3 linked regions of the Alloyangia pacifica genome follow. The main gene of each other region encodes a partner of the protein of the gene in region 2 in a complex. Links are inferred from orthologs where the notes say so. Each region holds a gene or a part of one and is shown on either strand. Other genes may lie near its edges.

The links. The genes of interacting proteins can lie anywhere in the genome.
Region 1: the proteins of CEW88_RS08135 (region 2) and pnp are in contact, whole or in part, in a cryo-EM structure (PDB 9QH0), measured with the Escherichia coli proteins. The link is inferred for Alloyangia pacifica from one-to-one orthologs.
Region 3: the proteins of CEW88_RS08135 (region 2) and eno are in contact, whole or in part, in a solved structure (PDB 2FYM), measured with the Escherichia coli proteins. The link is inferred for Alloyangia pacifica from one-to-one orthologs.

What each region holds. Positions count from the first base shown.
Region 1 is NZ_CP022189.1:2,373,115-2,376,196, forward strand. The notes cover bases 97-3,048. They hold pnp (polyribonucleotide nucleotidyltransferase), read right to left. Parts: upstream 2,668-3,048; coding sequence 526-2,667; downstream 97-525. Other genes in these bases: CEW88_RS11435 (hypothetical protein), read left to right, coding at 97-415; rpsO (30S ribosomal protein S15), read right to left, coding at 2,943-3,048. In the rest of the region: more of CEW88_RS11435, read left to right, coding at 1-96; more of rpsO, read right to left, coding at 3,049-3,082. UniProt on the Escherichia coli protein: Involved in mRNA degradation. Catalyzes the phosphorolysis of single-stranded polyribonucleotides processively in the 3'- to 5'-direction. Also involved, along with RNase II, in tRNA processing.
Region 2 is NZ_CP022189.1:1,693,882-1,697,458, reverse strand. What follows is about bases 63-3,509. They hold CEW88_RS08135 (Rne/Rng family ribonuclease), read left to right. Parts: upstream 63-456; coding sequence 457-3,309; downstream 3,310-3,509. Other genes in these bases: CEW88_RS08130 (cytochrome c biogenesis CcdA family protein), read left to right, coding at 3,497-3,509. Also shown: more of CEW88_RS08130, read left to right, coding at 3,510-3,577. UniProt on the Escherichia coli protein: Endoribonuclease that plays a central role in RNA processing and decay. Required for the maturation of 5S and 16S rRNAs and the majority of tRNAs. Also involved in the degradation of most mRNAs.
Region 3 is NZ_CP022189.1:1,465,637-1,468,704, forward strand. Bases 97-3,034 are described here. They hold eno (phosphopyruvate hydratase), read right to left. Parts: upstream 2,236-3,034; coding sequence 958-2,235; downstream 97-957. Other genes in these bases: CEW88_RS07035 (hypothetical protein), read left to right, coding at 97-349; CEW88_RS07040 (cell division protein ZapA), read left to right, coding at 349-771; CEW88_RS07050 (mechanosensitive ion channel family protein), read left to right, coding at 2,485-3,034. Also shown: more of CEW88_RS07035, read left to right, coding at 1-96; more of CEW88_RS07050, read left to right, coding at 3,035-3,068. UniProt on the Escherichia coli protein: Catalyzes the reversible conversion of 2-phosphoglycerate (2-PG) into phosphoenolpyruvate (PEP). It is essential for the degradation of carbohydrates via glycolysis.

The DNA of each region.
Region 1 (3,082 bases), 680 kb from region 2 along the record:
TGCCACGCTTGTCTCACGGATCGCGCGGCACTGCCGTCAGGAAGGGCTCTACAAGCCGGAGGAGGACTGGCTGCCGCTGGTCCTCGAGCCGATGCTTGTGCCCTATTTCGAGGCGCTCCGCCTCGACGAGGTCACCCTCTGGGACGAGACCCGCACCTCCTCGCTGGACTGCCCGGTCGAGGCGCTGCACCGCGACGAGCCGCCGGTGGCCCTGATGGATGCGCCGATTTCGGCGATCTCGGCGCCCGGGCTGCTGCTGAGCTGGTCGCAGGACCAGGTGACCGGCCTACTGGCCCTCACCGAGGAGATGCGCCAGAAAGTCGACCCTGCGCGTCACCTCGAAGGCTTCTGGGCCGGAGCGGGCACCTCGTCTCTGGTGCTGGATCAGCCTCGGGCCCCTGCCCTGCTGCACTGAAGCCGGACACGGGCGCCGCGCGCCGCGGCGAGTGCCCCCCCCCCAACAGAAACCGCCCCGACCGAAAGGCCGGGGCGGTTGTGCATTTCAGCGAGGGCCGAGGCCGCGGATCACTCCGCGGTCTCTTCCTTCTTGTCCGCTGCCAGCTCTTCGCCGGTTTCCTGGTCGACCATCTTCATGGCGAGGCGCACCTTGCCGCGATCGTCGAAGCCAAGCAGCTTCACGTAGACTTCCTGACCTTCCTTCAGCACATCCGACGGATGGTTCAGGCGGCGGTTCTCGATCTGGCTGACGTGCACGAGGCCGTCGCGCTTGCCGAAGAAGTTCACGAAGGCGCCGAAATCGACGATCTTCACGACCTTGCCCTTGTAGACGGCGCCCTCTTCCGGCTCTGCCACGATCGAGTAGATCATGTCATAGGCCTTCTGGATGGCTTCACCGTTGGCCGAGGCGATCTTGATCACGCCATCGTCGTTGATGTCGACCTTGGCGCCCGACACTTCGACGATCTCGCGGATCACCTTGCCGCCCGAGCCGATCACTTCACGGATCTTGTCGGTCGGGATCTGCATGGTCTCGATGCGCGGGGCGTGGACCGAGAAATCGCCGGCTTCGGTGAGGGCCTTGGCCATCTCGCCGAGGATGTGCATCCGGCCGTCCTTGGCCTGTGCCAGCGCCTGTTTCATGATCTCGGGGGTGATGCCCGCGACCTTGATGTCCATCTGCAGCGAGGTGATGCCGTTCTCGGTGCCTGCGACCTTGAAGTCCATGTCGCCGAGGTGGTCCTCGTCGCCAAGGATGTCGGTCAGCACCGCATACTCACCGTCGTCTTCCAGCACGAGGCCCATGGCCACACCGGCCACCGGCGCCTTCAGCGGAACGCCTGCATCCATCATCGACAGCGAGCCGCCGCAGACGGAGGCCATCGAGGACGAGCCGTTGGATTCGGTGATCTCGGACACCACGCGGATGGTGTAGGGGAAGTCGGTCGGTGCCGGCAGCACGGCCTGCAGCGCGCGCCATGCCAGCTTGCCGTGGCCGATTTCACGGCGACCCGGCGAGCCAACGCGCCCCACTTCACCCACCGAGTACGGCGGGAAGTTGTAGTGCAGCAGGAAGTTCGAGCGGAAGTTGCCGTGCAGAGCGTCGATGATCTGCTCGTCGTCGCCGGTGCCCAGCGTGGTCACGACCAGCGCCTGGGTTTCGCCACGGGTGAACAGCGACGAGCCGTGGGTCCGCGGCAGGACCGAGGTTTCCGACACGATCGGACGGACCTGGTCGAGCGCGCGGCCGTCGATGCGGCGCTTGTTCTTCACCACGTCCGAGCGCAGCACGACCGACTCGAGCTTCTTGATCGCCGAACCGAGGTTCGCGTCTTCGAGCTGCTCTTCGCTCAGCTGTGCCTTGATCTCTTCCTTGGCGGCCGACACGGCGGCGACGCGCGCCTGTTTGTCGGTGATCGCGTAGGCGGCCTTCATCTTGGCTTCGCCCAGACCCTTCACCACTTCGAAAAGCTCCGAGTAGTCGGGCGCCTGGAAGTCGAAAGGCTCTTTCGCGGCGGATTCGGCCAGATCGATGATCAGGTCGATGACGGGCTGGATCTGCGCGTGCGCAAAGGTCACGGCCCCCAGCATCTCGTCTTCGGTCAGCTCGTAGGCTTCCGATTCCACCATCATCACGGCGTCCTTGGTGCCGGCGACGACGAGGTCGAGACGCTGATCGGGGTTGTTGCGCAGCCCCTGCATGTCGTCGACGGTCGGGTTCAGCACGTACTCGCCATCGGTGTAACCGACGCGGCAGCCGGCGATCGGACCCATGAAGGGCACGCCCGAGATGGTCAGCGCGGCCGAGGCGGCGATCATCGCCACGACGTCGGGGTCGTTGACCAGATCGTGCGACAGCACGGTGCACATCACCAGCACTTCATGCTTGAAGCCGGGGACGAAGAGCGGACGGATCGGACGGTCGATCAGGCGTGCGGTCAGCGTCTCTTTCTCGGTCGGACGCGCCTCGCGCTTGAAGAAGCCACCGGGCACCTTGCCCGCGGCATAGTATTTTTCCTGGTAGTGGACGGTCAGCGGGAAGAAATCCTGGCCCGGCTTCGGTTCCTTCGCGAAGGTCACGTTGGCCATGACCGAGGTCTCGCCGAGCGTGGCGATGACGGTGCCGTCTGCCTGACGGGCAACCTTGCCGGTCTCGAGGGTGAGGGTTTCCTCGCCCCACTGCATGGATTTCGTCGTTACGTTGAACATGTAGCGTATCCTGTAAGGGAGCACTCCCGGCCCTCCGGGTCTCCCGTTCCTATGGTGGCCCCATTGCCACCGCTCCCTATCCTCTTGCATGTGCCCGGGAGCCAAAGGCGTCACGTCTCAGATGGGGCGCGCATACAGGAGAATCCGCCTTTTGGGAAGTGATAAGCGCGGCGCGCCCTCGGACAGGCCGGGGACCGCCCCCAGGGCGCAAGGCCCGAAACGCAAAACGCCCGCTCCAGAGGAGCGGGCGCTGCGACTTCCGTATCCTGCGCGGATCAGCGGCGAATGCCGAGGCGCTGGATGAGGTCGGTGTAACGTGCCTCTTCCTTGCCCTTCAGATAGTCCAGCAGCTTGCGGCGCTGAGCCACGAGCTTCAGAAGGCCACGACGCGAGTGGTTGTCCTTCTTGTGGGTCT
Region 2 (3,577 bases):
AAGGCGGGGCGCCGCGACCGCGCGAGATGGCGGCAGCCCTGTGGATGAAATCATGCAGCCGTCACATTCCATATTGTCATTGGGGCGGCGATTCCCCTATGGTACCCATTAGGCCAGTGGGTTTTGCGCCATCCGCGTGACACTGTGCCAAAGAGTTTCGCTGCTTCGGAGCCGTCCGCCACAGGACCCCGGGCAGACCGATCAGGCCGCAAGGCCAAGCACATTGCCCGGACCGCCCAAGGCGACGGGCCGCAACAAGGCACCGCGAGGCGTTTCGCCCTGACGGTGTCGGAGAAGAACCGCGATGAAGCGCGCGACGCAGATCAGGCACCTGGGCGAAGACAGATTGTCTTCCCGTGCCTGCGCGCCGCTCACCGCCCAGACAAGCCACGCCACATCACCTCGCAGCCCGGCTCCGCCCGGGTTTCTGGCGCATGTGCCGTGCACACGGAAAACATGGCAAAGAAAATGCTCATCGATGCCACCCACGCGGAAGAGACCCGCGTTGTGGTGGTCGACGGAAACAAGGTCGAGGAATTCGATTTTGAATCGGAAAACAAGCGCCAGCTAGCAGGCAATATCTACCTGGCGAAAGTCACCAGGGTCGAGCCCTCGCTGCAGGCAGCCTTCGTGGATTACGGCGGAAACCGCCACGGCTTCCTCGCCTTCTCGGAAATCCATCCCGACTACTACCAGATCCCCGTTGCCGACCGTCAGGCGCTGATGGAGGAAGAGGCTGCTCTGGCGGCCGAAGAGGACGAGGACGACAAGGAAAAGTCGCGCTCGAAGAACGCGCGGTCGCGCACCCGCCGCTCGCGCTCGCGCAGCAAGGCGGAGCAGGCGAGCACCGGCGACAAGCTGGTCACCGGCGAAGTCTCGGAAGAGGTCTCGGGCGACGTGTCCGAGGGCATCTCGGGCATGGAAACCATCGACCTCGGGGATGATGTTCTCGACACGCGCGACGACGAAGGTCTGTCGCCGATGGAAACCGTGGCCGAAACCCCGGTCGAGGAGCCCGTCGCCGAAGAGACCGATCTCAAGGCGCCGGACGAAGCGCCCGAGGCCGACGATCAGGACGATGACCACGAGCTCGACGCGGCGAAGTCGGATGATAGCATCGAGTCCGTCGCCGACGACGACACCGAGGAAGACATCCGCCCGGCGCGCAAGCCGCGGGCGCGGAAGTACAAGATCCAGGAAGTGATCAAGGTCCGCCAGATCCTGCTGGTGCAGGTCGTCAAGGAAGAGCGCGGCAACAAGGGCGCGGCGCTGACCACCTATCTGTCGCTCGCCGGTCGCTACTGCGTGCTGATGCCGAACACCGCCCGTGGCGGTGGCATCTCGCGCAAGATCACCAATGCTGCCGACCGCTCGAAGCTGAAGGAGATCGCGCAGAGCATCGACGTGCCGAAAGGCGCGGGGCTGATCATCCGGACCGCCGGCGCCAAGCGCACCAAGACCGAGATCAAGCGCGACTACGAATACCTGCAACGCCTCTGGGAGCAGATCCGCGAGCTGACGCTGCAATCGGTGGCGCCCGCGAAAATCTACGAAGAGGGCGATCTCATTAAGCGCTCGATCCGCGACCTCTACAACCGCGAGATCGACGAGGTGCACGTGGAAGGCGAGCGCGGCTACCGCAACGCCAAGGACTTCATGAAGATGATCATGCCGTCCCACGCGAAGAACGTGAAGCACTACCTCGACCCGATGCCGCTCTTCGCGCGCTACCAGGTCGAGACCTACCTCGGCGGCATGTTCAACCCGACCGTGCAGCTGAAATCCGGCGGCTACATCGTGATCGGCGTCACCGAGGCGCTGGTGGCGATCGACGTGAACTCGGGCCGGGCCACCAAGGAAGGCTCGATCGAGGAGACCGCGCTGAAGACCAACCTGGAGGCCGCCGAAGAAGTGGCGCGCCAGCTGCGTCTGCGCGACCTTGCCGGCCTCATCGTCATCGACTTCATCGACATGGAAGAGCGCAAGAACAACGCCGCCGTCGAGAAGAAGCTGAAGGACAAGCTCAAGACCGACCGCGCCCGCATCCAGGTCGGCCGCATCTCGGGCTTCGGCCTTCTCGAGATGTCGCGCCAGCGCCTGCGCCCGGGCATGATCGAGGCCACCACGCAGCCCTGCGCGGCCTGCCACGGCACCGGCCTGATCCGCTCGGATGACAACATGGCGCTGAACATCCTGCGCCAGATCGAGGAAGAGGGCGTGCGCCGCCGCTCCCGCGAGGTGCTGGTGAAATGCCCGGTGGGCATCGCCAACTACCTGATGAACCAAAAGCGCGAACACGTCGCCCAGATCGAGGCGCGCTACGGCATGGCCGTGCGCATCGAGGGGGACACGCATCTCGTCAGCCCCGACTTCTCGATGGAGAAGTTCAAGACCGCGACGCGCAACGTGCCCGAAGTGGTTGCGCCGGTGGTCTCGGCGACCGCCTCGCTCATGGACCAAGTCGACGAGGATTACCCCGGCGAGGAAGACGAGGACGAGGAACTGATCGAGGCGGAGGCCGAAGCCAAGGCACAGTCCGAGACCGACAGCGACAATGGGTCCGGCGACAATGGGTCCAGCGACGAGGATTCCGACGGCAAGCCCAAGAAGCGCCGCCGCCGCCGCCGCCGCTCGCGGTCGAAGAACCGGGATGGTCAGAACGGCGACGAGACCGGTGCTGACGACGAGGGCAACAGCGAGGCCAAGCCCGAGGCGCACGGCGAAGCGGTGCGCCAAGTGGCCGCCGAGGAGGTCGCCGAGGCTGCGCCAGAAACTCCGGCAGAGGCTCCGGCTCAAGCCGAAGCCGCGGATGCTCCCGCCGCCGAGGAGGCGTCCGCCGAGAAGCCCAAGCGGACCCGCCGCTCGCGCAGCCGAAAGAAGGCCGAGCCCGAGGTGACCGTGGTCGCCGCTGAGGAAGCGCCGGCTGAAACCCCGGTCGAAGCCCAGCCCGAACCGGGTGTGGTCGAAGCTGCGGTGGAAGCGCCTGTCGAAGCCGAGGCCCCCGCAGAGACACCGGTGGAACAACCGGTTGCCGAAGAGGCGGCTGCGCCCGCAGAGGTGACCGAAACCGCCGTCAATGCACCGGTCGCTGAGGCGCCTGCAGAGGCCGCCGCGGAAACGTCCAAGGACACCCCGGTCGAAACCGAGGGCGATGCCCCGGTTGCCGACGAGGTGGCTCAAGAGGTCGCTGAAGTGCCCGTCGCCGAGGAGGCCAAGGCCGAGCCCGAGCCCGAGCGCACCCCGGAGCCCGTCGCCGCCGAGGCGGACGACGCGTCCAAGCCCAAGCGCAGGGGCTGGTGGAGCCGCTGAGGCCCCGCCGACAGAGCTAGAGAAAACGCCCCGGCCCGAGCGCCGGGGCGTTTTGCGTTCAGGAACCGTCGCTTGCGGGGCGGGCGGCGCGGGCGGGGCGTGGCCCGCGCACATCATTTCAGCCGGGGAACGCAGACGTGAGGCGCTGCCGCGTGACGAGGCGCGCCTGATCGCCTATTCGGAGGGCATGTTCGGAATCGAGATCATCGACGCAAGCCTGCTCCCTGCCATGATCGTGGCGCTTTTCGGGGGGGTTATCTCGTTCCTG
Region 3 (3,068 bases), 230 kb from region 2 along the record:
CGAGGAGCGGGTGCGGCAACTGCACGCGCAGCTGGAAAATCCGCCGGAAGGCGCTGCAGGAGCCGAGGCCCTGGCGGCACAGCTCGCCGAGCAGCAGGAGGCCCTTGCGGCGCTCGACGGCGAGTTGCAGCGGCTGCGCCAGGCCAATGACATGCTGATGCGGTCACAGGCCGAGATGCGCGCCGCGCTCGAGGCGGGCATCGGCGAGCCGCATCTGGTCAACCAGGCCATGCTGGCCGAACTCGACTCGCTGCGCGCCGCGCGCGGTGTCGAGGAAGCCGAGGCGCGGGCGCTGCTGGCGGGGCTGACCCCGGTGCTGGCCGCCGCGACCAATCCGGAGGAGCTGTGATGTCGCAGATCGAAGTCGAGATCCCGATCGGCGGTCGCCTCTTCGAGGTCGCCTGCCAGGAGGGCGAAGAGCAATATCTTCAGGCCGCCGCGCGCATGCTGGACACCGAGGCGCAGGTGCTGGTCGGTCAGATCGGCCGCATGCCCGAGGCGCGTATGCTGCTGATGGCCGGGCTGATGCTGGCAGACAAGACCGCCGGCCTCGAGGATCGCCTGCGCGAGACCGAGGACCGGCTGCGCGAAGCCGAAGAGCGCATGGGCGCCATGGCCGCCGAGGTGCGCGCCCTGCGCGATGCCCCGCCGCCTGAAGCCGAGCGCGTCGAGGTGCCGGTGATCCCGCGCAGCCTGACCGAGGCCATGGCCGAGCTTGCCGCCCGCGCCGAGGCGCTGGCAGAGGCGGTCGAGGAAAAGAGCGCGTCCTGACCCGGTCTTCCGAGAGCAGGTGATTTCGAGGAATCCGCGCAGCGGACGGGGCGAGCCCCCTCCGAGCCTGGTGCTCCCGGTGACGCCGGGACGGGGCGTATTGCAAAGACCAGAAGCGCAGGGCGGCGGCCTATAGAAAAAGGGCGGGGAAATTCCCCGCCCTTCGCCATTCTTGGTGGTCCGAGATCAGCGCTTGAGGATCGAGCGGCCGGCGTATTCCGCCGCTTCGCCCAGCATTTCCTCGATGCGGATCAGTTGGTTGTACTTGGCGAGCCGGTCTGAGCGGGCCAGCGAGCCGGTCTTGATCTGGCCGCAGTTGGTGGCGACAGCGAGGTCGGCGATGGTGGCATCCTCGGTCTCGCCCGAGCGGTGCGACATCACGTTGGTGTAACGCGCGCGGTGAGCCATATCGACGGCCTTCAGCGTCTCGGACAGGGTGCCGATCTGGTTGACCTTGACCAGCATGGAGTTGGCCACGCCCTGATCGATGCCCATGGCAAGGCGCTCGGGGTTGGTGACGAAGAGATCGTCGCCGACCAGCTGAACCGATGCGCCGAGTTTCTCGGTCAGCAGCTTCCAGCCTTCCCAGTCATCCTCGGCGCAGCCGTCCTCGATCGAGATGATCGGGTAGTCTTCGCAGAGCTTGGCAAGGTAGTCGACGTTCTGGGCGGAGCTGAGCGAGAGGCCTTCGCCCTTCATCTCATACTTGCCGTCCTTGAAGTATTCGGTCGAGGCGCAGTCGAGCGCGAGGTAGATGTCCTCTCCGGGCTTGTAGCCGGCCTTCTCGATGGATTTCAGGATGAAGTCGAGCGCGTCCTTGGTCGAGGCCAGCTCGGGCGCAAAGCCGCCCTCGTCGCCGAGACCGGTCGACATGCCCGCCGCCGAGAGTTCCTTCTTCAGCGTGTGGAAGATCTCGGAGCCCATGCGCACGGCTTCGCCGATGCTGGTCGCCGAGACCGGCATGATCATGAATTCCTGAATGTCGATCGGGTTGTCGGCATGCTCGCCGCCGTTGATGATGTTCATCATCGGCACCGGCAGGACGCGCGCCGAGGTGCCGCCGACGTAGCGATAGAGCGGCTGGCCGGTGAACTCTGCCGCCGCCTTGGCCACGGCGAGCGACACGCCGAGGATGGCGTTGGCGCCGAGCCGGCCCTTGTTGTCGGTGCCGTCGAGCTCGATCATCGCCATGTCGATGGCCAGCTGCTCGGTGGCGTCAAAGCCGACGATGGTTTCGGCGATCTCGCCGTTGACTGCGGCCACCGCCTCGAGCACGCCCTTGCCCATGTAGCGCGCCTTGTCGCCGTCGCGCTTTTCCACGGCCTCGTGCACGCCGGTCGAGGCGCCCGAGGGCACCGCGGCGCGGCCCATGGTGCCGTCTTCCAGCGTGACGTCGACTTCGACGGTGGGGTTGCCCCGGCTGTCGAGGATCTCGCGGGCGTGAATGTCGATGATGATGCTCATGGGTCCCTCGCAAAGGAATGGGTTCGCGACGAGCTATAACAGGGGTTCGGCAGATGTAAACAATGACGGTAACGCTAACATAGCCTATTCCCATGGGGTTGCGCTAACAACTCCATGGGCTTGCAGGATTGTTTTTTGCCCCTGGGGAAATGGCCTCTAGGTTTTTGCTGCAGACGCATAGGCAATGATCAGCAGGAAAGGCCGCGAGAGGGGTGCCGAGGGGAGGACGGTGCCGCGCGGACGTGATGCATGGAAGACGAACTCAGCCAGATCGGCCAGCAGGTGGCCGACATCTCCGAGCTCGACCAGCTCGAACAGCAGGTGGCGGACTTTTCGGAGACGGTCGAGGCGATCATCCCTGTGTTGCCGGGTTGGGTGATGCCCACGGCGGTGCTCGGGGTGGCCTTCATGGTCGGGGTGCTGGCGTTCCGGCTGGTCTTCGGCCTGCTGACCCGGATGGTGGAGAAGCGCGAACTCTTCTGGCGCAGCCTCGTGTCGCGCACCCGCCGTCCGCTGCGCATGGGTCTGGTGGTGTTCTTCCTGGCCATAGGCGTGGCGGTGGCGCCGCTCGATGCGACGTGGCGCGACCTCGCGCAGCACGCGCTGCTGATCGCCTTCATCGTGCTGGTGGCCTGGGTGGTGCACACCGCGCTGCACATCTGGACGACGGTGCGGCTTAGGAAATTCTCGCTCGATGCCGAGGACAATTTCCTGGCGCGCAAGCACGTCACGCAGAGCCGCATCCTCGTGCGTCTTACCGGCTGGCTGATCCTCATCGTCACCATCTCGGCGATCCTGATGACCTTTCCGGGGGTCCGCCAGTGGGGCGTGTC